Regions from separate parts of the Novosphingobium bradum genome, predicted to be linked through region 3. Evidence: predicted binding sites of a transcription regulator. Region 3 holds the regulator's gene; each other region holds the start of a gene.
The links. The regulator LexA, encoded in region 3, represses DNA repair genes until DNA is damaged. The targets are predictions, from matches to a motif close to GTTCCNCNCTTGTTCT.
Positions count from the first base shown of each region.

Region 1: ACFOD9_RS04250 (ATP-dependent helicase) is a predicted target of LexA. The motif match lies at 2,408-2,423, and genes of this name have one in related genera.
Region 2: recA (recombinase RecA) is a predicted target of LexA. The motif match lies at 1,107-1,122, and genes of this name have one in related genera.
Region 4: uvrA (excinuclease ABC subunit UvrA) is a predicted target of LexA. The motif match lies at 2,440-2,455, and genes of this name have one in related genera.

Region 1 is NZ_JBHRTQ010000004.1:161,065-166,658, reverse strand. Features, by position in the region: gene ACFOD9_RS04250 (ATP-dependent helicase) at 68-2,404, opposite strand; gene ACFOD9_RS04245 (hypothetical protein) at 2,579-2,902, shown strand; gene ACFOD9_RS04240 (MFS transporter) at 2,979-4,253, shown strand; gene ACFOD9_RS04235 (caspase family protein) at 4,507-5,594, shown strand, end outside.
Region 2 is NZ_JBHRTQ010000004.1:192,085-197,678, reverse strand. Features, by position in the region: gene ACFOD9_RS04395 (DNA cytosine methyltransferase) at 1-813, opposite strand, end outside; gene recA (recombinase RecA) at 1,197-2,270, shown strand; gene ACFOD9_RS04385 (class I SAM-dependent methyltransferase) at 2,395-3,222, shown strand; gene alaS (alanine--tRNA ligase) at 3,357-5,594, shown strand, end outside.
Region 3 is NZ_JBHRTQ010000007.1:532,051-537,644, forward strand. Features, by position in the region: gene ACFOD9_RS08425 (ComEC/Rec2 family competence protein) at 1-2,019, shown strand, start outside; gene lexA (transcriptional repressor LexA) at 2,203-2,898, opposite strand; gene ACFOD9_RS08435 (molybdopterin molybdotransferase MoeA) at 3,008-4,210, opposite strand; gene moaC (cyclic pyranopterin monophosphate synthase MoaC) at 4,210-4,704, opposite strand; gene trpC (indole-3-glycerol phosphate synthase TrpC) at 4,890-5,594, opposite strand, start outside.
Region 4 is NZ_JBHRTQ010000003.1:65,605-71,198, reverse strand. Features, by position in the region: gene ACFOD9_RS02570 (cell wall hydrolase) at 1-606, opposite strand, end outside; gene ACFOD9_RS02565 (hypothetical protein) at 767-1,282, opposite strand; gene ACFOD9_RS02560 (N-acetylmuramidase domain-containing protein) at 1,471-2,262, shown strand; gene uvrA (excinuclease ABC subunit UvrA) at 2,467-5,361, shown strand; gene ACFOD9_RS02550 (hypothetical protein) at 5,537-5,594, opposite strand, start outside.

The DNA of each region.
Region 1 (5,594 bases), on a different contig from region 3:
CCGTGTCAGGCACGGGGCGACGTTCCAGGTGTTGGAGGCCCGGCCCCGGCTGCTCACCAGCGGCGCCTCAGGCCGACCGAACGAAACTGTCGATCACCCGCTTGTGGCCGGCCTCGTCGAAGTCAATCTCCAGCTTGTTGCCTTCCTGCGCCGCGATGGTGCCGGTGCCGAACTTCTCGTGGAACACCCGGTCGCCCACCTTCAGGTCGAGCCGGGGCTTGGCCGCGAAGCTGGCCGCGCTGCGGGTGCTTTGCGCCACCCGGCGCGGCGCCGGATCGAACGGGGCCGCCGCCGCCCGCTGCCAGCCCGGCCCGCGCGTCGCCGTGCGCGCAGGCTGCTCGCGGGCGACATGGGCGAAGGGATCGTCGCGCTCCGACCATTGCGCCCGCCACAGCGAGGCGCCGCCCGAAAGCGTGGTCTCGCTGGCGAGGTGCTCCTCGGGGATTTCCGCGATGAACCGACTGGGGATCGCAGAGGTCCACTGGCCATAGATCCGCCGGTTGGCGGCATGAAGGATCGTGCAGCGTCGCCGCGCCCTGGTGATTGCCACGTAGGCAAGGCGCCGCTCCTCCTCCAGCGCGGATAGCCCGCCCTCGTCGAGCGCGCGCTGGCTGGGAAACACCCCTTCCTCCCAGCCGACCAGGAACACCTGGTCGAATTCCAGCCCCTTGGCGGCGTGGATGGTCATGATTGTGACCTTCTCGGTCTCGTCGTTCGCATCGTTGTCCATCACCAGGCTGACGTGTTCGAGGAAATCGCCCAGCGTCTCGTAGTCCTCCATGGCACGGGCCAGCTCGGTCAGGTTCTCCAGCCGCCCGGCAGCCTCGGCGCTGCGTTCGGCCTGGAGCATGGCGGTATAGCCGCTCTCGTCGAGCACCACGCGCACCAGTTCGGCCGGAGCCAGCCGCCCGGCCTCCTCGCGCCACCGGGCAAAGTCGCGCACAAGCGCGAGCAGGGTGCCCCGGGCGCGGGCCGGCAATTCGTCGGTATCGCAGATATCCAGCGCGGCGCGCAGCAGCGGGACGGCGTTGGCCCGGGCATGGCGGTGGATCTTTTCCAGCGCCTTGTCGCCCAGCCCCCGCTTGGGCGTGTTGACGATCCGCTCGAAGGCGAGGTCGTCGGAACCTTGCGCGATCAGCCGAAGGTAGGCCAGGGCATCGCGCACTTCCGCCCGCTCGTAGAAGCGGAAGCCCCCGACGATGCGATAGGCAAGGCCGATCTGGATGAAGCGGTCTTCCAGCTCGCGGGTCTGGAACTGCGCGCGCACGAGGATCGCCGTGCGATCGAGCCGAGCGCCCTCCCGCTCAAGTCGCTCGATCTCCTCGCCCACCCGGCGGGCTTCCTCCGGCCCGTCCCACACGCCGATCACCCGCACCTTGTCTCCGGCATGAGCCTCGGTCCACAGGGTCTTGCCGAGCCGCTCGGAATTTGCGCCGATCAGGCCCGAGGCGGCGGCCAGGATCTGCGGGGTGGAGCGGTAGTTCTGCTCCAGCCGGATCACCTTGGCGCCGGGAAAATCCTTTTCGAACTTGAGGATATTGGCCACTTCCGCGCCGCGCCAGGAATAGATCGACTGGTCGTCGTCGCCCACCACGCAGATGTTCTGCCGGCCTTGCGCCAGGAGCCGCAGCCACAGGTACTGGACCTGGTTGGTATCCTGGTATTCGTCCACCATGATGTACTTGAACCTTGCGCGGTAAGCCTCGAGAATCTCGCGGTTGGCGCGCAGCACGTTGAGCATATGGAGCAGCAGGTCGCCGAAGTCGCAGGCGTTCAGCGCCTTCAGCCGGTCCTGGTAAAGCTGGTAGAAGCGCTGGCCCTTGCCATTGGCATAGGCCTCGTTCTCCGCCGCATCGAGATCGCCGGGATTGAGCCCGCGGTTCTTCCACCGGTCGATGCAGCTGGCCAGCTGGCGGGGCGGCCAGCGCTTGTCGTCCACGCCCTCGGCCTGGATCAACTGCTTGAGCAGGCGCAACTGGTCGTCGGTATCGATGATCGTGTAATTGCTTTGCAGCCCCACCAGTTCGGCGTGCCGGCGCAGCATCCTGGCGGCGATCGCGTGGAACGTGCCCAGCCATGGGATGATGGAATTCTGGCCCTCCACCGCCGGTCCGATCAGCTCGCCCACGCGTTCGCGCATTTCGCGCGCGGCCTTGTTGGTGAAGGTGACGCAAAGGATCTCGCTCGGCCAGGCCCGGCGCGACATGACCAGCCAGCCCAGCCGCGCGGTGAGTGCCGCGGTCTTGCCGGTGCCGGCACCCGCCAGCATCAGCACCGGCCCTTCGGTGGCGAGCACGGCCTCGCGCTGGGGCGCGTTCAGGCGCTCCAGCCATTCGGGGGCGGCGGCGGGGGCGGGCAGGTGCGCGGCGAGGTCGGCGGGGAGGGGATCGTCAGGCAGGGACATCCGTGAACAGTTAGGGAACATTGGCCGCGGCGGCAAGCGCCATGCGGCCACGGTGGCTGGGGCGCCGTCGATCGCGCCGGGGCGCCCGGCCGCCGCGCGGACAGGAACCCATTGGCCACGGCGGAGTCTTTCTGGGCGACTGCCCGCGCAGGCGGGCGCCTCAGGAGAATCCCGATGCGACAAGCCCTTGCCGGCGGAACGCTGGTTCTCGCCGCCCTTGCCGTCCCGCTCGCCGCCCAGCCTGGTGCCGGCAACATGAATTCCATGCCGCGCCAGGTGGTGCCGGTCCCTGCGGATTCGCCGGCGGCCGCCGCCTTGCCGCCAACCACGCCGACCACGGTGAACAACACCCTGCCGCCACCGCCCGTCGCCGCGCTGAACAAGGCCTACCCGGTCTGCGCCCAAGGCATGACCGACAATTGCCAGAACCCGGGCGAGGGCGGGGCGCCGCCGCGAAGCCGGCCGGCCAAGGCCCGGCATCATCACCGCACCCACTGATCTCGGCCAAGCGGGGCGGGGCTTATGGGGGCGGGTTCCTTGACAGCCGGGCGGGGCTGGGCAACCCACCTGCCCCATGCACGCCCCCGCACCCCATCCCGTCCGCGCTCATGCGCGCGTCCTGACCGCCGCGCTGGTCGGCACCGCGGTCGAGTTCTATGACTTCTACATCTATGCCACGGCGGCGGCGCTGGTCTTCGGGCCGCTGTTCTTTCCCGCCGCCAGCGCCGCGGCGCAGACCATGTTCGCCTTCATGAGCTTTGGCGTCGCCTTCGTGGCGCGACCCATCGGGGCGATTGCCTTCGGCCACTTCGGTGACCGGATCGGGCGCAAGGCCACGTTGGTGGCCTCGCTGATGCTGATGGGCGGCTCCACCCTGGCGATCGCCTTCCTGCCGACTTACGCCATGGTCGGCTGGGTGGCGCCGGCGCTGCTGTGCCTGATGCGGTTCGGGCAGGGCTTCGGCCTTGGCGGCGAATGGGGCGGGGCGGCGCTGCTCGCGGTGGAAAATGCCCCCAGGGGCTGGGAAGCGCGGTTCGGCGCGGCTCCGCAGCTTGGCGCCCCGGTGGGGTTCCTTGCCGCCAACGGCCTGTTCCTGGTGCTGGGCGCCGTGCTTTCGGAAGGCGAATTCGCGGCCTGGGGCTGGCGCATTCCGTTCCTTGCCAGCGCGGTCCTGGTCGGCGTGGGGCTGTGGGTGCGCCTGCGGATCGGCGAGACCGCCGCCTTCCGCGAAGCCCTGGCCCACGAAGCCCCGGTGCCGGTGCCGCTGGCGCGCCTGCTCGCGCATCATGGCGGGGCCGTTCTGGCGGGCAGCGCGGGCGTGGTGGCCTGCTTTGCGATCTTCTATCTCGCCACCGCCTTCGCGCTGGCCCAGGGCGCGGGACCGCTGGGCTATGCCCGCGAGAGTTTCCTTGGCGTGCAACTGGGGGCCAACCTGTTCCTCGCCCTCGGCATCCTCGCGGCGGCTGCCCATGCCGACCGGACCAGCCCGCGCCGCACCCTGGCGATCGGCGCCAGCCTGGCCGTGGCCATCGGCATCCTGTTTGGCGGCGGCCTCGCCAGTGGTTCGCTGCTCCTCGTGTTCCTGACCCTGGCGGTGTCGCTGTTCGTGATGGGGCTGTGCTATGGTCCGCTCGGAGCCTGGCTGCCCACGCTCTATCCGCCGCTGGTGCGCTATTCGGGGATTTCGGTGGCCTTCAACCTTGGCGGGATCATCGGCGGGGCACTGACCCCGCTGGTTGCCCAGGCCATGGCCGGAGCCGGGGAGGTCCACTTCGTCGGCCTGCTGATCTCGGCTGCGGGCGCGCTCACCCTGGCAGGCCTTGCCGCGGCGCGGCCGCATCGCGGTTGATTTAGCGCAACTATATGGTTCGCATGGGAAAAGACTCATGCCCGGCGGTTACTGGGAGAATCTGCCGAACAGACCAGTAAGTTTTGTCGGGTTGTTCGGTCCGGAACGGGACATGGCGGGCCTTGTCCGCAGGTTACGATTCGCTTTTCAAGACAAGCTCTGGTATTTATCATCGTCTCCAGTTCCACCGCAGCGCTTGCGCCGTGGGTCGGGAATTGGCGTTAAGGATGATTGGGCGAACTCTCAGATGATCGTGCGTGCAGGTTTCCGCGAAGCGTCATTCCCCGGCTGGCGGTTGGCGGCCGGGCGGATCGTCGCCTGGCTCGGCGCGGCCCTGTTTCTGGGGCTGGTTTGCGCGATGCCGGCCCATGCCGCGCGCCGCGCCGCGCTGATCATCGGCAATTCCGCCTATGTGAACGCCTCGGCGCTTGCCAACACCGTTGGCGATGCCCGCCGGGTGGCCCAGGCCGCGCAGCAGGCCGGCTTCTCGGTCACGCTCGCCACCGATCTTACCAAGGATGGTTTCAATCAGGCCCTGCGCCAGTTCCGCGACCAGGCGGATGGTGCCGAGGTGGCGATGGTCTACTATGCCGGACACGGGATCGAGGGCGGGGGCAAGAACTGGCTCCTGCCGGTTGACGTGAAGCTAACCGATCCACGCGATCTCAGCCTTGAGGCGCTCGAACTCAACACGATCCTCTCCACGCTCGAGGGTGCCCGCCTGCGGATCGTCGCGCTCGATGCCTGCCGCGAGAATCCCTTCGGCAATTCCTGGCGGTCCGGCACCCGCGCGGTGAGCCAGGGTCTTGCCGAAACCGAGATCGATGGCGCGCTGGTGCTCTACGCCGCGGCCGGTGGCCAGCTCGCGCTCGATACCGCCGGCGATGGCGCCGGTTCGCCCTTCGCCGAAGCCCTGGCCCGCCACCTGCCCGAGCCGGGCCTGTCGATCCACCGCCTCGGTCCCACCATCCGCGACGATGTCAAGGAGATGACCGGGGGCAAGCAGACCCCGTGGATGAGCGTGAGCATCGGCTCCGAGGATCTGGCCCTCGTGCCCCGGCCCGTGGCCCCGACGCCGGTGGCGCCTGCGCCTGCGCCTGCGCCGGTCGCTGCTCCCCCTTCCGCCGGCCTCGCCATGAACGAGGCCATGCTCTGGGCCGGGGTCGATCTGGCCGGCACCGTGGAAAGCTATGAAGGTTATCTCAACGCCTTCCCCCAGGGCCAGTTCGCCAATCTCGCCCGGATCAAGCTGGATCGCCTGCGTGCGGCGCCCGCTGCGGCCCCGGCTCCTGTCCCGGCAGCGCCCGCCGCCCCCGTGCAGGCCTATGCCGCCCCGGCGCC
Region 2 (5,594 bases), on a different contig from region 3:
TTGACCCGGACCGATCGACGCCAGGCGTTCATACTGCGTGGGTTGCAGGGGCCGGGCGACATGATTCTTCACGCTGCCGCCGGCATTCCTGACCAGCTTCTGATACGCGGAGAACGGTGCCGTCGCATAATTCGTGACGGCCTGGCCCTCTCCGTGCCGAACCGGGGGCAAATCCCCGATAGCATCCCAGACTGACACGTGACCTTGCTCGCCGGTCAGCGGCAGCGCGCTCTTGCTGGGGAGGTGGGTAGGATGCGGGACGCGCAGGGCCACGCCTTCGCGGTCCGCCAGGAAAAAGGCCCTGCGCCGCCTTTGGGGCACCCCGTAGTCCGCCGCATTCAGAACGGCGTGGGTGACCGAGTAGCCCGCCGCCTCAAGCCGGTGGACCACTTCCGAAGTGTATTGCCCTCCGAAGCCGTTCTTCATTTCCGCCACGTTTTCCATGAGGACCAGCTTGGGCCTGAGGTGCTCGCAGTAGTCCAGGAATCGCTTTACCAGCAGATTTTTGGGATCCTCGAGATAGCGGTACTTGCGCGGCACGTTCTTCGAGAATCCCTGGCACGGCGGGCCTCCCGCCAGCAAGGTCAGTTCCGCCGGCTCGATGCCGATGCGCTTGCCAAACTCGGCCGGACTGAAGTCGAGCACGTTTTCGTTCAGCGCGAGGGTCTCGGGAAAGTTGTGTTTGAACGACGCGAGGAACTTGGCCTCGATGTCGATGCCGGCCACAATCTCGAAGCCTGCCGATGCAAGGCCTGTCGATATGCCACCGGCGCCACAGAACAGGTCAACGGCCTTCATATTCGCCATGTCCATGAGGCTCATAGGGTTCAGCGGCCGTCCATTGGCTATCGAGACGGCGCGCTCTCGCGGAGTGCGGCCGGTCGCAGGGGGAAGTCTTGCCCCTTCATGATGGGTGTTCGAAGGGATGGCAACGTGTCGAGCGGCCGGTGTCCCCCGGTCGGCGCGACGGGCGGCATCGTCACTGCGGGGGGGGGGGAGTCAATTTTTGGCCCATGAACCCTGTCGACTTCATCCCGAAACGGGAAGATGCGAGGCTAAAAGTCGCGCCGAATCAAGCGCTGACCCCACTGCCCGCCAAAAACTTTGTTCCGCGCTTGTTCTGCTGGAACAAAGCGAATACACAGACTGCATGGTTGACCTTCCCGGTCAGCGCCAACTAGGCAAGGGGACGAACGATGGCTGCTCAGTTGAAGCTCATCCAGGAAGGCAAGGAAAAAGACAGCATGGACCGCCAGAAGGCGCTTGAAGCCGCGCTCGCCCAGATCGATCGCGCCTTCGGCAAGGGCTCTGCGATGAAACTCGGCTCGAAGGAGACGATGCAGGTGGAGGCGATCTCCACCGGCTCGCTCGGGCTCGATATCGCGCTCGGCGTCGGCGGCCTGCCGCGCGGCCGGGTGATCGAGGTCTATGGCCCGGAAAGCTCGGGGAAAACCACGCTCGCGCTGCACGTCATCGCCGAAGCGCAGAAGGGCGGCGGCACCGCGGCCTTCATCGATGCCGAACACGCGCTCGATCCGGTCTATGCCAGGAAGCTGGGCGTCAACATTGATGAACTGATCGTCTCGCAGCCCGATACCGGCGAACAGGCGCTGGAAATCGTCGATACCCTGGTGCGCTCCAACGCGATCGACGTGCTGGTGGTCGATTCGGTCGCCGCGCTGGTCCCCCGCGCCGAGATCGAGGGCGAGATGGGCGATAGCCACGTCGGCCTCCAGGCCCGCCTGATGAGCCAGTCGCTACGCAAGCTGACCGGCTCGATCAGCCGCTCGCGCTGCATGGTGATCTTCATCAACCAGCTCCGCATGAAGATCGGCGTGATGTACGGCAACCCGGAAACCACCACCGGCGGCAATGCCCTCAAGTTCTACGCCTCGGTCCGCCTCGACATCCGCCGCACCGGCCAGATCAAGGACCGTGACGAGATCGTCGGCAACGCCACCCGCGTGAAGGTGGTCAAGAACAAGGTTGCCCCGCCGTTCAAGCAGGTCGAATTCGACATCATGTATGGCGAGGGCATTTCCAAGATCGGCGAAATCCTCGATCTCGGCGTCAAGGCCGGCATCGTGGAAAAGTCGGGCGCCTGGTTCTCCTATGATTCGATCCGCATCGGCCAGGGCCGCGAGAACGCGAAGACCTACCTGCGGGAAAACCCTGAGCTTTGCGCCCGTCTCGAAGCCGCCATCCGCGGCAAGACCGACGGCCTGGCCGAGGAAATGATGGCCGGCCCCGATTCGGACGACGAGGGCTGAGCGAACGGCGCTGCCCGGCCCCTGCTGTCTGACCAGCCGGGGCCGGGGCCGGGGCCGGGGCCGGGGCGGCGGGCTTCGGCCCGCACCGCTTGTTCTCGCAGGCAGCGCGGACTAGGTTCTGCCCATGACCGAAGTGTTTGAATGGCAAGGGGAGGTTGGCCGCAAATGGGCCAGGCTCCACGCGCTGACCGACCGGGCCTTCGCCGGGCTGACCCAGCAACTGCTCGAACGGCTGGAGCGCACGGCGGGGCAGGCGATCCTCGATATCGGCTGCGGGGCGGGCGAACTGTCCCTTGCCCTGTCGCGGCTCAGGCCCGGTGCGCGGATCGTGGGGGTCGATGTCTCGGCCGACCTGGTCGCCGCCGCGCGGCACCGCGCCGGGGATCGACCCGCGCTTTCCTTCATCGAGGCCGATGCCGCCACCTGGACGCCGGATGATTTCCGGCCCGATCTTCTGGTCTCCCGCCACGGGGTGATGTTCTTTCCCCAGCCCGTCGCCGCCTTTGCCCACCTGCGCGAAATCGCCGCGCCCGGCGCCGCCATGGCCTTCACCTGTTTTCGTGACCGCCGGCTCAATCCCTGGGCAAGCGAACTGGCCGCCCTGTTGCCGCCCGACCTTGCAACTCCGGCCGATCCGCTGGCCCCCGGCCCCTTCGCCTTCGCCGACGATCGCTACGTCGCGGCCATCCTGGGCGATGCGGGCTGGCGCGAGGTGCGCTTCGAGCCGCTCGACTTCGCCTATGTCGCGGGAATGGGCAGTGATCCGGTTGCCGATGCCCGCGAGTTCCTCGGCCAGATCGGCCCGGCCGCGCCGATCCTCGCGCAATTGCGCGGTTCACCCGCCGAGGCCGCCTTCGAGGCGCGGTTCATGGAATGGATCGCGGACTATGCGAGCGACGGCCTTGTTGCCTTCCCGGGCGCTGCCTGGCTGGTCAGCGCCCGCCGCGCCTGAGCCGCCCTGACCGCCACCGGCAGCGGTGCCCGGGCGCGTTCGGGCTGCCCTTGCGGTGCCGCGCAGCCAATCCTGCCGCAATTGCCGCGCGTTCCGGCTTGTCGCCCGCGCGGCTCTGCCCTATCGGCACCGGCATGAGCTCGACCAACGAAATCCGCCGGTCCTTCCTCGAATACTTCGGCTCGAACGGGCACGAAGTCGTGCCGTCGGCGCCGCTTGTTCCGTACAACGACCCGACGTTGATGTTCACCAATGCGGGCATGGTCCCGTTCAAGAACGTCTTCACGGGCCTGGAAACGCGGGCAACCCCGCGCGCGACTTCGTCGCAGAAGTGCGTCCGCGCCGGCGGCAAACACAATGACCTCGACAATGTCGGCTATACCGCCCGGCATCATACCTTCTTCGAAATGCTGGGGAATTTTTCCTTCGGTGACTATTTCAAGGAACAGGCGATCACCCACGCCTGGACCTTGCTGACGAAGGAATGGGGCCTGCCCAAGGACAAGCTCCTGGCCACGGTCTATCACACCGACGACGAAGCCTTCGACCTGTGGCGCAAGATCGCCGGCCTGCCGGAAGACAGGATCATCCGCATCGCCACGAAGGACAATTTCTGGGCGATGGGCGATGAAGGCCCCTGTGGGCCGTGCTCGGAAATCTTCTTCGATCACGGTCCCGGGATTGCCGGCGGCCCGCCCGGTTCGCCTGACGAGGACGGCGACCGCTTCATCGAGATTTGGAATCTCGTATTCATGCAGTTCGAGCAGAGCGCGGGCGAGATCGTCGGTGAACTGCCCAGGCCCTCGATCGACACCGGCATGGGGCTGGAACGCATCGCCGCCGTGCTTCAGGGCCAGCATGACAACTATGATACCGACACCTTCCGTGCGCTGATCGCCGCTTCCGAATCGCTCACCGGCGTGAAGGCCGCAGGCGAACATACCGCCAGCCACCGGGTGATCGCCGATCACTTGCGCTCGACCTCGTTCCTGCTGGCCGATGGCGTACTGCCGTCGAACGAGGGGCGCGGCTACGTGCTGCGCCGGATCATGCGCCGGGCCATGCGTCACGCCCATCTGCTGGGCGCCAGGGAGCCCCTGATGCACCGGCTGGTCGGTGCGCTGGTTACCGAGATGGGCCAGGCCTATCCGGAGCTTGGCCGCGCCCAGCCGCTGATCGAGGAAACCCTCCAGCGCGAGGAAGTCCAGTTCCGCCGCACCCTGGCGAACGGCCTCAAGCTGCTCGACGAGGCCACAGCCGGGCTGGGTTCGGGCAGCGAACTGCCCGGCGAGACCGCGTTCAAGCTCTACGATACCTTCGGCTTTCCCTACGATCTCACCGAGGATGCCCTGCGCGCGCGCGGGATCGGTGTGGACCGCGCCGGCTTCGACGAGGCCATGGGCCGGCAGAAGGCCGCCGCCCGGGCGGCGTGGAAGGGATCGGGCGAGGCCGCGGCCGGCGAGGTCTGGTTCGACATCGCCGAGCGCGTGGGGGCGACCGAGTTCACCGGCTACACCGCCACCACCGGCGAGGCACAGGTCGTCGCCCTGGTCAGGGACGGCGCCGAGGTCGATCGCGCCGGGGCCGGCGACTCGGTTACCGTTATCGTCAACCAGACCCCGTTCTATGGCGAAAGCGGCGGGCAGACCGGTGACGCCGGGCGTATCAGCGGCGGCAATGGCCTCGGCATCGCCGTGGCCGATACCGCCAAGCCGCTCGGCCGGCTCCATGCCCACGCGGGCACGGTGGAAAGCGGCACGATCAGGGTGGGCGACGTGGTGCGCCTCGATATCGACGTGGCGCGGCGCGATGCGATCCGTGCCAACCATTCGGCCACGCACCTGCTGCACGAAGCCCTGCGCGGCCGGCTTGGCGCTCATGTGACCCAGAAGGGCTCGATGGTCGCCCCCGACCGCCTGCGCTTCGACTATTCGCATCCCACCGCGCTCGGCGCCGACGATATTGCCGCGATCGAAGCCGAGGTGAACGCCGAAATCCGCGCCAACGAGGCCGTGGTCACCCGGTTGATGACCCCGGACGATGCGATCGAGGCCGGGGCCATGGCCCTGTTCGGAGAGAAGTACGGCGACGAGGTTCGCGTCCTTTCGATGGGCCGGGCGAGGGACGGCAAGGCCTATTCGGTCGAGCTGTGCGGCGGCACCCACGTGCGCGCCACCGGCGATATCGGCCTGTTCCGGATCGTGAGCGAAAGCGCGGTTTCATCGGGGGTGCGCCGCATCGAGGCGCTGACCGGCGAAGGCGCGCGCCAGTGGCTGGTGGGCCGCGAGGACGCGCTCAAGCAGACCGCGAGCCTCCTGCGCGCCACGCCCGACGAGGTGGAAGCCCGCGTTGCCGCCCTGCTCGACGAACGC
Region 3 (5,594 bases):
GCCGCCGGCTGCGGCACGGTGTGGACCAAGTCTGCCCTTGTCGGCACTCCCGGGCTCGATCGACCGCTGGCCGCGACCGTCGCCGGCATGGTCCTCTCGCGCGAGGAGCAACCCGCCGATGGCCGCACCCGCCTGGTCCTGGCGATGCGCGCGCCGGGCGGCCCGGGCGAGGCCGGGCTCCCGGCCGACCGGGTGGTGCGCGTGCGCCTCAACGTGCCGGCCCGGTTCGACGATCCGGCGGCCAGCGAAGGCGCCATGGTGCGGCTCAAGGGCCGGCTGATACCGCCGGCCCCGCCGATGCTGCCTGGCAGCTATGATTTTGCCCGAGCGGCCTGGTTCACCGGCCTCGCCGCGACCGGCACGGCCACCGGGCCAGTGCAGGTGATCACACCGGCGCCCGGCCAGCACCTGCTCCCGCAGATGCGGCGCGGCCTGTCCCGCCATATCCACCTGCAGTTGGCCGGCTCGCCTGGCGGCATCGCGGCGGCCTTCGCCAGCGGCGATCGCGGCGCCATTGCCGAGGCGGACGAAGCGGCCATGCGCGATTCGGGCCTTACCCACCTGCTTTCGGTCAGCGGGCTTCATGTCAGCGCGGTGATCGGCGCTACCTACCTCATTGTCCTGCGACTGCTTGCCCTGTGGCCGTGGGTGGCGCTGCGCCTGCGGCTGCCGCTGGTGGCCGCAGGCGCGGCGGCGCTGGCAGGGATCGGCTATACCGTGCTGACAGGCGCGGAAGTGCCGACCGTGCGGAGCGTCGCGGGCGCCCTGCTGGTGCTGGTGGCCGTGGCCCTGGGCCGCGAACCGCTGTCGCTGCGGCTGCTTGCCGCGGCCGGCTTCGCGGTGATGCTGGCCTGGCCCGAAGCCGTGGTCGGCCCCAGTTTCCAGCTCAGTTTCGCAGCCGTGCTGACCATCGTCGCGCTGCACCAGGCCGGGTGGATGCGCCACTTCGCCGCCCGGCGCGAGGAGCCGTGGTGGCTGGCCGGCGCGCGCCACCTTGCTGTAATCCTGCTGACCGGCGTGGCCATCGAACTGGCCCTGCTGCCGATCGGGCTTTACCATTTCCACCGGGCCGGCGTGTATGGCGCGCTCGCCAATGTCATCGCCATTCCGCTGACGACCTTCGTCACCATGCCGCTGATCGCCCTGGCGCTGGTCATGGATCTGGGCGGGGCGGGGTGGCCGGCGTGGTGGGCGGTTGGCCAATCGCTCGAACTGCTTCTGGCGCTGGCCCGGATCGTCGCCGCGCAGCCCGGCGCGGTCACCACCCTGCCGGCGATGGGCGGGGCCAGCTATGCCCTGTTCCTCGCCGGCGGCCTGTGGCTGGCCTTGTGGAGCGGGCGAGCGCGGCTGCTGGGCCTGGTTCCGGTGGCGGCCGGCACGGCCTGGCTTGCCATGCTCAGCCCGCCCGACGTGCTGGTCTCGGGCGATGGCCACCATGTCGGCTTCGCGCGCCTGGTGCCGGGCAAGCTGGTGGTCCTGCGCGAGACCCGCAGCGATTTCGCCCGCGAAAAGCTGGCTGAACTGGCCGGCATGGATGGTGACGTGGTGCCGCTCGAAACCTGGCCCGGCGCCCGCTGCAACGCCGATTTCTGCGCCCTGACTATCGCGCGCGGCGGGCGAAGCTGGCGGCTCCTGCTGGCCCGGGGAAGCGCCCCGGTCCCCATGCGCGATCTCGCCGCTGCCTGCGAGCGGGCCGATATCGTGGTGGCCGACCGCTGGCTGCCAAGGTCTTGCCGCCCGGCCGTGCTCAAGCTCGATCGCGCGATGCTGGCGCAAAGCGGCGGCGTGGCGCTTGATCTCGACCATGGCCGGATGACCACCGTTGCCGCCAGCCAGGGCGACCACGGCTGGTGGCGCCCGCCGCCGGCCCGCCCCGCGTGGAACCGACCAGGCCCATCGCAACCCGAAGGCCCGGCCACCACCCCGGCCACTGCCCAGTCCGCCGCTCAGGCCACCGCCCCGGCCACCGCACAGGCCCAAGCCGCCGGAACCGCGTCGCCCCGCCAGCCCGCGCCATAGCCGCGCTACCCGGGCCGTAACCGCGCAACCCGCGCCGCTCGATCACAGCGCCCGCCATTCAACCTTGGCCGGCCCCGGGCGCCGTTCAGCGTCCGGCCGGTTCAGGCTTCGGCTTCGCCTGCGACGGCTGCATCCAGCCATCCGCGGGCGAATGGACGTGCCGTGGCCGCGCTGGCCGCAAGGTCAGTGATAGCGGCGCAGCAGGCCGGCCAGTTTGCCCTGGACCTGGACTTCGCCCGGCCCGTAATATTGCGGGTCGTAGGCGGAATTGGCCGGATCGAGGCGGACCTGGCCCTTTTCGCGGAACAGGTATTTCAGGGTGGCTTCCTCCCCCCGGACGAGGGCGACGACGATCTCGCCATCGCGGGCACTGTCGGTCCGGCGGATCAGGGCATAGTCGCCATCGAGGATGCCGGCCTCGACCATCGAATCGCCCGATACTTCAAGGGCATAGTGTTCGCCCGGGCCGAGCAGGGCGGCGGGAACGGGCAAGGTGGCAGTGGTTTCCAGCGCCTCGATCGGGACGCCGGCGGCGATCCGCCCGTGCAGCGGGAGTTCGATCACGTCGTTCGCCGGTTCGGGCCGGGCTGCCGGAGCGGGCTTGGCGAGAGCGGCCTGCACCGGGGCGGGCGGCGCCTTGGGGGCGGTGATCCGGGCGCTGACATCATCGGGCTGGCGCAGCACTTCCAGCGCGCGGGCACGGTTGGGCAGGCGGCGGATGAAGCCGCGTTCCTCCAGCGCGGAAATCAGGCGGTGAACGCCCGACTTCGACTTGAGATCGAGCGCTTCCTTCATTTCCTCGAACGAGGGGGAAACGCCGGTTTCCTCAAGCCGCTCCTGGATGAACCGGATCAGTTCATGCTGCTTGCGAGTCAGCATTGCCTTATCACTCCCGCGGCGATGATGCCGATATCAGGCCGAAAAGGAGCCTGCATCAGCATCATTCAGTGAACGAACGCGGAACAAGTAAGCAACTTTGGCGGGGCCGTCAAGCAAGTCCGCCATTTTCGAGCAGATAGGCCAGGACCGTTTCGCCGGCCGGCGCCGGGGCTGCGCCGGCGGGGCGGTCGATCAGCACCTGGGCCGCGGCGAGGGCGCCCAGCGCGCCGCTGTCCTGGGTGCGGACGGGGGAAAGGCAGCCCTCGGCGTCGATCGCGGCGCGCACCAGTTCGCGGCGGTCGCCCACGGGCGGGAGATCGGCGGCGAGGGTGAAGGGCAGGGCGCGCGCCAGCGGCTGCGCCGCGCCGAGCAGGGCGCGCAGGAGGGGCAAGAGGAACAGGTAGGCGGTCACCATCGAGGAGACCGGATTGCCGGGCAGGCCGACCGCCAGCAGCGCCCCGCGCCGCGCGACCATCAGCGGCTTGCCCGGGCGGATCGCAACTTTCCAGAAATCAAGCTCGGCCCCCCAGTTCGCCAGTGCCGGGCGGACCAGATCGTGATCGCCAACCGAGGCGCCGCCGGTGGTTACCACCACGTCGCAATCCTCCGCCTGGGCGAGGGCCGCGGTGAGATCCTCCAGCCGGTCGGCAACGGGGCCGATGCGGCGGACCTCGCAGGGGATGGCGGCGACCAGCGCGGCGATCATCGCGCCGTTGCTGGCCGGGACCTGGTGGGGGGCGCAGCTTTCGGGATCGGCGGCGAGTTCGTCGCCGCTGTCGATCACGGCGATGCGCGGCGGGCGACGCACGGCGAGGTGCTTGTGGCCGGCGGCGAGCGCGAGGGCGATCTGGGCCGGGCCGATCCGGGTGCCGGCGGGGAGGAGTTCATCGTCGCGGGCAAAATCGGAGCCGCAGCGGCGCACGTGGCGCTGGGCCTCAGCCGGGCCGGGAGCGATAAGGCGCAGGGTCTGGCCGTCGCGCGCGGTGTTTTCCTGGATGATCACCGTGTCGCAGCCGGCGGGGAGCAGGGCGCCGGTGGAGATGCGGACCGCTTCGCCGGGGGCGGGCTGGCCGGGGAAGGGATGGCCGGCGGCGCTTTCGCCGATCACCTGCCACGGGCCGGCAAGGTCGGTTCCGGCCACGGCATAGCCATCCATCGCCGAGGCATGGGCGGCGGGCTGGGCGCGGCGGGCGCGCAGCGGTTCGGCAAGGTAGCGGCCCAGGGCGCCGGGGACATCGACCCGCTCGACCGGCAGAGGCGCGGCAAGGGCGAGGAGGCGGCGCTGGGCTTCGTCGAGCGGGAGGAGGGCCATCAGCGGGCCGGCCCCGGGCCATGGGCCGGCGCGGTCCAGTCGCCCGACTTGCCGCCGCTCTTGGCGAGGAGGCGGACCTCCTCGATGACCATGGCCTTGTCGATTGCCTTGGCCATGTCGTAAATTGTCAGGAGTGCAACGCAAGTGGCTGTCATCGCTTCCATTTCAACGCCGGTCCGGCCGGTCAGCCGGGCGCTGGCCGTGGCGCGCAGGGCGCCGGGCTCGACCGCGAAATTCAGGGTGACCGAGGTCAGCGCGAGGGGGTGGCAGAGCGGGATCAGCTCGGCGGTTTTCTTGGCGGCCATGATTCCGGCGATGCGGGCGGCGGCAAGGACATCGCCCTTGGGTACTTCGCCATCGCGGATCGCGGAGAGGGCCGCGGGCGACATCCGGATGCGGCCGGTGGCCACGGCTTCGCGGATGGTTTCGGCCTTGCCGCCGACATCGACCATGCGGGCCTTGCCGGATTCGTCGAGGTGGGTGAGCTTGTTCATGGGTGGGGCCGGTTTCCTGACGAAGTTGACGAAGTTGACAGGGTTCTGGCGGGAAAAATCGGCCCTGTCGCGTGCCTCGGTGATTGGGCCGGCATTGAGGCCGGCGGGCGGGCAGCAGCGAACGGAGCACAAGCGGGGTCCATGGCTTGATTGTGCCAGACCGGAGCCCTGCAGGACAGGCGCTTTCAGCCGTGCAGCAGCGCCCGGGTGGCCGCTTCGACATCGGCCTGGCGCATCAGGCTTTCGCCGACGAGGAAGCAGCGCACCCCGGCCTTGTCCAGCCGGACGAGATCGGCGTGGGTGTTGATCCCGCTTTCGCCAACCAGCAGGGCGCCTTCAGGGGCCAGCGGGGCGAGGCGTTCGGTGATTGCCAGATCGGTGACGAAGCGCTTGAGATCGCGGTTGTTCATGCCGATCAGCCGCGACTTCAGGGCATGGGCGCGGGCCATTTCGGCCTCGTTGTGGACTTCCACCAGCACGTCCATCCCGCGTTCGCGCGCGGCGGCCTCGATTTCCTGCATCTGCGCGTCGGACAGGGCGGCGACGATAATCAGGATGGCATCGGCGCCGATGGCGCGGGCCTCGGCGCACTGCCAGGGATCGACCATGAAATCCTTGCGGATCACCGGCAGGGTGCAGGCGGCGCGGGCCTGCACCAGATAGTCCTCATGCCCCTGGAAGAAGGGCGCATCGGTGAGCACCGAGAGGCAGGTGGCGCCGCCGGCCTGATAGGCGCGGGCATGGGCGGGCGGATCAAAGTCCTGCCGGATCAATCCCTTGGAGGGCGAAGCTTTCTTGATTTCCGCGATCAGGGCATAGCTTGAAGCGGAAGCGCGGCGCAGGGCCGCCTCGAAGCCGCGCGGGGGGCTTTGCTGGGTGGCGGCGGCATC
Region 4 (5,594 bases), on a different contig from region 3:
CAGCGCCCCGTCGCAGGTGAAGCTGAACTGGCACCCGGTCGATCGCTCCGAACCCTGGTAGACCACGCCGCACACGGTCTTGGGGAAGGCGGGATGGGCCACGCGGTTGAGCACCACCTGGGCCACGGCGCGCTGGCCGGCATCGGGCTCGCTCGCCGCCTCGTAGTAGATCGCCTGGGTCAGGCAGGTCAGCGCCCGGGTGCGGTCCATGGCCGTGCCGGCCGCCGGAAGGCTCTGCGCGGCCGGGCCAACGGCCTCCTCGCTGTCCCAGTGGGCCGCGCTGTCAAGCGCGGGCGATGGAGCGGGCTGGGCGGCCAGGTAATAGAAGGCCGAACCCGGAAAGCTGGCGCCGGCCTGCTCGAAGGGCATCGGCCGGATCTCGGCCGCGTTGGCCGTGGCATCGCCGATGGCGAAGGCCGGCAGCGCCCCGTTCCAGCCCTGCGGCGCGGCCAGCGCCGGCACGGCCACGGCCGCCGCCAGCATGGCGATCCGCCGCCCCCGGTGCCGTGCGCCGCGCCGCGCGCCCACCCCGCGCACGCGCCGCCCCAGCCGCGCATGGAACTCGCGCGGGGGCAGGTCGCCGGTCAGGAACAGAATTGAAGTCACCGCAGCCTTTCGCCAGCCCATCGTCCGGGCACGCGCTTGGCGCGTAGCCGGGGTGCGCGCCGGGCGCACCGTCCGATTCCAGCCCGTCCCGATGGGGGACGGTTGGCCGGTCTAGCGTAAAGCGGTTAACGCCCCGCCACCGCGCGGCTCGGTAGCCCGGTCAGCCGGCCTCGGGCGCGGCCCGCGCGGCCCGGCGCCGCACCAGCCATAGCCCCGCGCCGCACAGCACGCCGGCATAGAGCGTCGACAGCGCCATGCCGGCCAGTTCGTCCCACGCCTGCATGACCGGGATCGTGCCGATCGTCAGGAACAGCATCATGGCCATGTTCACCAGCCCGGCCAGCCGGCCCAGGATCAGCGCATACATCGCCGCCAGCATGACCACGGCCCACAGCGCCACCCCTACGCCGCCCGCCTGGATGCCGTAGAGCAGGCCGGCTGCCATGGCCACGCCGCCCAGGCTTCCGGCCAGGCTGGGGCCGAAGGCGGCCGGATCGGCATTGCGGATCCCGGTCCAGTAGGTGATGAACAGGAGGCCGCCGTGGATCTTGTGCAGGCCCAGCCCCGCGCCCAGGGCGATGAACCCGGCAATGGCCAGGACCACCCCGCCCAGCACCAGCAGCGCCTTGCCCTTGCCCAGGGGCGCCGCCGGCTCGCTCATTTCGGTCTGTGTCATTGCCATCATCCCCTCAGCCCCGGCCGCTCGTGGCGACCTTGCGGTTGTTCGTCCGCTGTCCCGGCCAGCCTAGGGACGCACTCCAGCCTAGTCGAGCGATTTGCGGTATCTCCAAATGGGTTAATACACTTTCCTACAACGTGCCCATGCGGATATCCGCGAATCTCCCCATCCCAGGAGACGCGCGCATGACCGCCAGCCCGCCCGCCGCCGAATTCACCGGCAATCCCGCCCCGCTCACCCCGACCGACTTCGCCGCCGCCGCCGCCGCGCTGGGTTGCACCGCCGCCGCTGTGCGCGCCGTGGTCGCGGTGGAAAGCCGGGGCGGGTTCCTCGCCGATGGCCGCCCGCGCATCCTGTTCGAACGCCACAAGTTCTCCGCCTTCACCGGCCATGCCTTCGACGATAGCCACCCGGCCGTGTCCGCCCGACAGCCCGGCGGATATCTGGGGGGCGCGCGCGAATATGACCGGCTGGGAGAAGCCCTCGCGCTCGATCGACTGGCCGCGCTCAAGGCGGCAAGCTGGGGCGCGTTCCAGATCATGGGCTTCAATCATGCCGCCGCCGGCTTTCGCGATGTCGAAAGCTTCGTCGCCGCCATGGTCTCGGGCCACGCCGCCCAGCTCCGGGCCTTTGTCGCCTTCATCCGTGCCCAGGGTCTTGCCGATGCCCTCGCCCGGGCCGACTGGCCGGTCTTCGCCCGCGCCTACAACGGCCCGGCCTATGCGGCCCATGCTTACGATACGAGGATCGCCGAGGCTCATGCCCGCTTCCTCGCCGAAGGCGCAGACCAGCGTCCCACCCTCCGTCATGGAGCCACCGGCGAGGCTGTCCGCCAGCTCCAGCGCCTGCTCGGGCTTTCGGCCGACGGCCTGTTCGGCCCCGCCACCCAGGCCGCCGTCACCGCCCGCCAGCGCGCGGCCGGCCTCCCGGCCGATGGCGTGGTCGGCCCGCAAACCTGGGCCATGCTGACCGGCTGAGCGCCCTTTCGCAAAGGCCAACCCCCAACTCCCACCCCCTTCCCGGCGGGATGGGAACCGCTGCCCGCCGCCTGTCCACCCCGGGGCGCCGGATACTGGCCCAAGGTGCGCCTTGCGCCCGCCGTCGCCATTCCCCACATGGTCCCGAGCAGCATGGCCGTCCGGTCTTGCCTCACCCGAACAGATGTGGAACACCGCCGCGCTATGTCGCTTTCGAAGATCACCGTGCGCGGCGCGCGCGAGCACAACCTCAAGGGCTTCGATGTCGAGCTGCCGCGCGATAGCCTGATCGTCATCACCGGCCTGTCCGGCTCGGGCAAGTCGAGCCTCGCCTTCGATACGATCTATGCCGAAGGCCAGCGCCGCTACGTCGAATCGCTCTCGGCCTATGCGCGCCAGTTCCTCGAGATGATGCAGAAGCCCGATGTCGAGCATATCGACGGGCTCTCGCCGGCCATCTCGATCGAACAGAAGACCACCAGCCGCAACCCGCGCTCCACCGTGGCCACGGTCACCGAGATCTACGACTATATGCGCCTCTTGTGGGCAAGGGTCGGCGTGCCCTATTCGCCGGCCACCGGCCTGCCGATTTCCGCGCAGACCGTGAGCCAGATGGTCGACAGGGTCATGGCCCTGCCCGAGGGCACTCGCGCCTACCTGCTGGCCCCGGTGGTCCGCGGCCGCAAGGGCGAATACCGCCGCGAGCTCGCCGAATGGCAGAAGGCCGGCTACACCCGCGTCCGCATCGATGGTGAGTTGTATGCCATCGAGGACGCCCCAGCACTCGACAAGAAGTTCAAGCACGACATCGAGGTGGTGGTCGATCGCATTGCCGTGAAGGACGGCATCCAGACCCGTCTGGCGGACAGTTTCGAACAGGCGCTGAAACTGGCGGAAGGGCTCGCCTATGTCGATCTGGCCGATGGCCCGGTTCCGGGGCGCGAGGAGGAGAGCACCGGCACGCAGCTCAAGGGCGCCGGCCTGCCCGCCAACCGCATTGTCTTTTCCGAAAAGTTTGCCTGCCCGGTCAGCGGCTTCACCATCGAGAGCGTGGAGCCGCGCCTGTTCAGCTTCAACGCCCCGCAAGGCGCCTGCCCGGCCTGCGACGGCCTGGGCGAAAAGCTGCTGTTCGACCCCCAGCTCGTCGTTCCCAACGATGCGCTCTCCCTCAAGCAGGGCGCGGTGGTCCCCTGGGCCAAGAGCAACCCACCCAGCCCTTATTATATGCAGGTCCTTTCCAGCCTCGCCGCCGAATTCGGCTTCAGCCTGGAAACGCCCTGGCAGGACCTGCCCGGCGAAGTCCGCCTGATCATTCTCCACGGCACCGGCGGCAAGCCCGTCGCGCTCACCTTCAAGGACGGGCGCAAGAGCTACACGGTCCACAAGGCCTTCGAGGGCGTGATCGGCAATCTCACCCGCCGCCTCCTGCAAACCGAAAGCGCCTGGATGCGCGAGGAGCTGGCCAAGTTCCAGACCGCGCAGCCCTGCGAGGTGTGCGACGGCAAGCGCCTCAAGCCCGAAGCCCTCAGCGTGAAGGTTGCGGGGGAAGACGTGTCCACCGTCACCCGCTTCTCGGTCGTCGCCGCGCTCGGCTGGTTCGCCGATCTGCCCGCCCGCCTCACCGACCAGCAGAACCAGATCGCCCGCGCCATCCTCAAGGAGATCGACGAGCGCCTCGGCTTCCTCAACAACGTCGGCCTCGATTACCTCAACCTCAACCGCACCTCGGGCACCCTGTCGGGCGGCGAAAGCCAGCGCATCCGCCTCGCCAGCCAGATCGGTTCGGGCCTCTCCGGCGTGCTCTACGTGCTCGATGAACCCTCCATCGGCCTCCACCAGCGCGACAACGATATGCTGTTGGCAACGCTGCGCCGCCTGCGCGATCTCGGCAACACGGTCATCGTGGTGGAGCATGATGAGGATGCGATCCGCACCGCCGATCATGTGGTCGATCTCGGCCCCGGCGCCGGCGTCCACGGCGGCGAGATCGTGGCCCAGGGCACCTTGCAGGACATTCTCGACAGCGAGGACAGCCTCACCGGCCAATACCTTTCCGGCCGCCGCCGCATCGAGGTTCCGCAAGAGCGCCGGAAGGGCAACGGCCACAAGATCACGGTCGAAAATGCCCGCGCCAACAACCTCAGGGGCATCACCGCCAGCCTCCCGCTCGGCACCTTCACCTGCGTCACCGGCGTCTCCGGCTCGGGCAAGAGCTCCTTCACGCTCGACACGCTTCACGCCGGCGCCGCCCGCGTGCTCAACGGCGCCCGCGTCGTCGCCGGCCCACACGATCGCATCACCGGCCTCCAGCACTGCGACAAGGTGATCGAGATTGACCAGTCGCCCATCGGCCGCACGCCGCGCTCCAACCCCGCGACCTATACTGGCGCCTTCACCCTGATCCGCGATTGGTTCGCCGGCCTGCCCGAAAGCCAGGCCCGCGGCTACAAGCCGGGCCGCTTCTCCTTCAACGTCAAGGGCGGCCGCTGCGAAGTGTGTCAGGGCGACGGCCTGATCAAGATCGAGATGCACTTCCTGCCGGACGTTTATGTCACCTGCGAGGAATGCAGCGGCAAGCGCTACAACCGCGAAACCCTGGAGGTGAAGTTCAAGGGCCACTCCATCGCCGACGTGCTGGACATGACGATCGAGGACGCGGAGGAGTTCTTCAAGGCCGTCCCCCCGATCCGCGACCGGATGCATATGCTCAATGAAGTGGGCCTGGGCTACGTCAAGGTCGGCCAGCAGGCCACCACGCTCTCGGGCGGCGAAGCCCAGCGCGTCAAACTCGCCAAGGAACTCGCCCGCCGCTCCACCGGCCAAACGCTTTATATCCTCGACGAACCCACCACCGGCCTCCACTTCGAGGACGTTCGCAAACTCCTCGAAGTCCTCCACCGCCTGGTCGATCAGGGCAACTCGGTCGTCGTGATCGAACACAACCTCGACGTGATAAAGACCGCCGACTGGATCCTCGACCTCGGCCCCGAAGGCGGCGTGCGCGGCGGCGAGGTCGTCGCGGAAGGCACGCCGGAACAGGTGGCGAAGAACCCGCGGTCGTTCACCGGCGCCTACCTGAAGCCGCTGCTGGCGCGCTGATTCCAAACTGCCCCTCGCTCAGGCGGGAAGAGCCGGGCCGCCGCCGGGCAAGAGCCTGGCAGCCAAGGCCCCAGCCCGCGCCGCGTGGGGTTGATGGGCGCGGGCCGGGGAACCCCGGGCAAGGGGAAGGCACCCGGGAGAGGGAGGAATGGCCGGCGCGGCAGCCGGCGTCGGATCAGAAGCGGGTCACCACCCGGCTCATCACCCGCCCGCGCAGCAGCCCCGGATTGCTC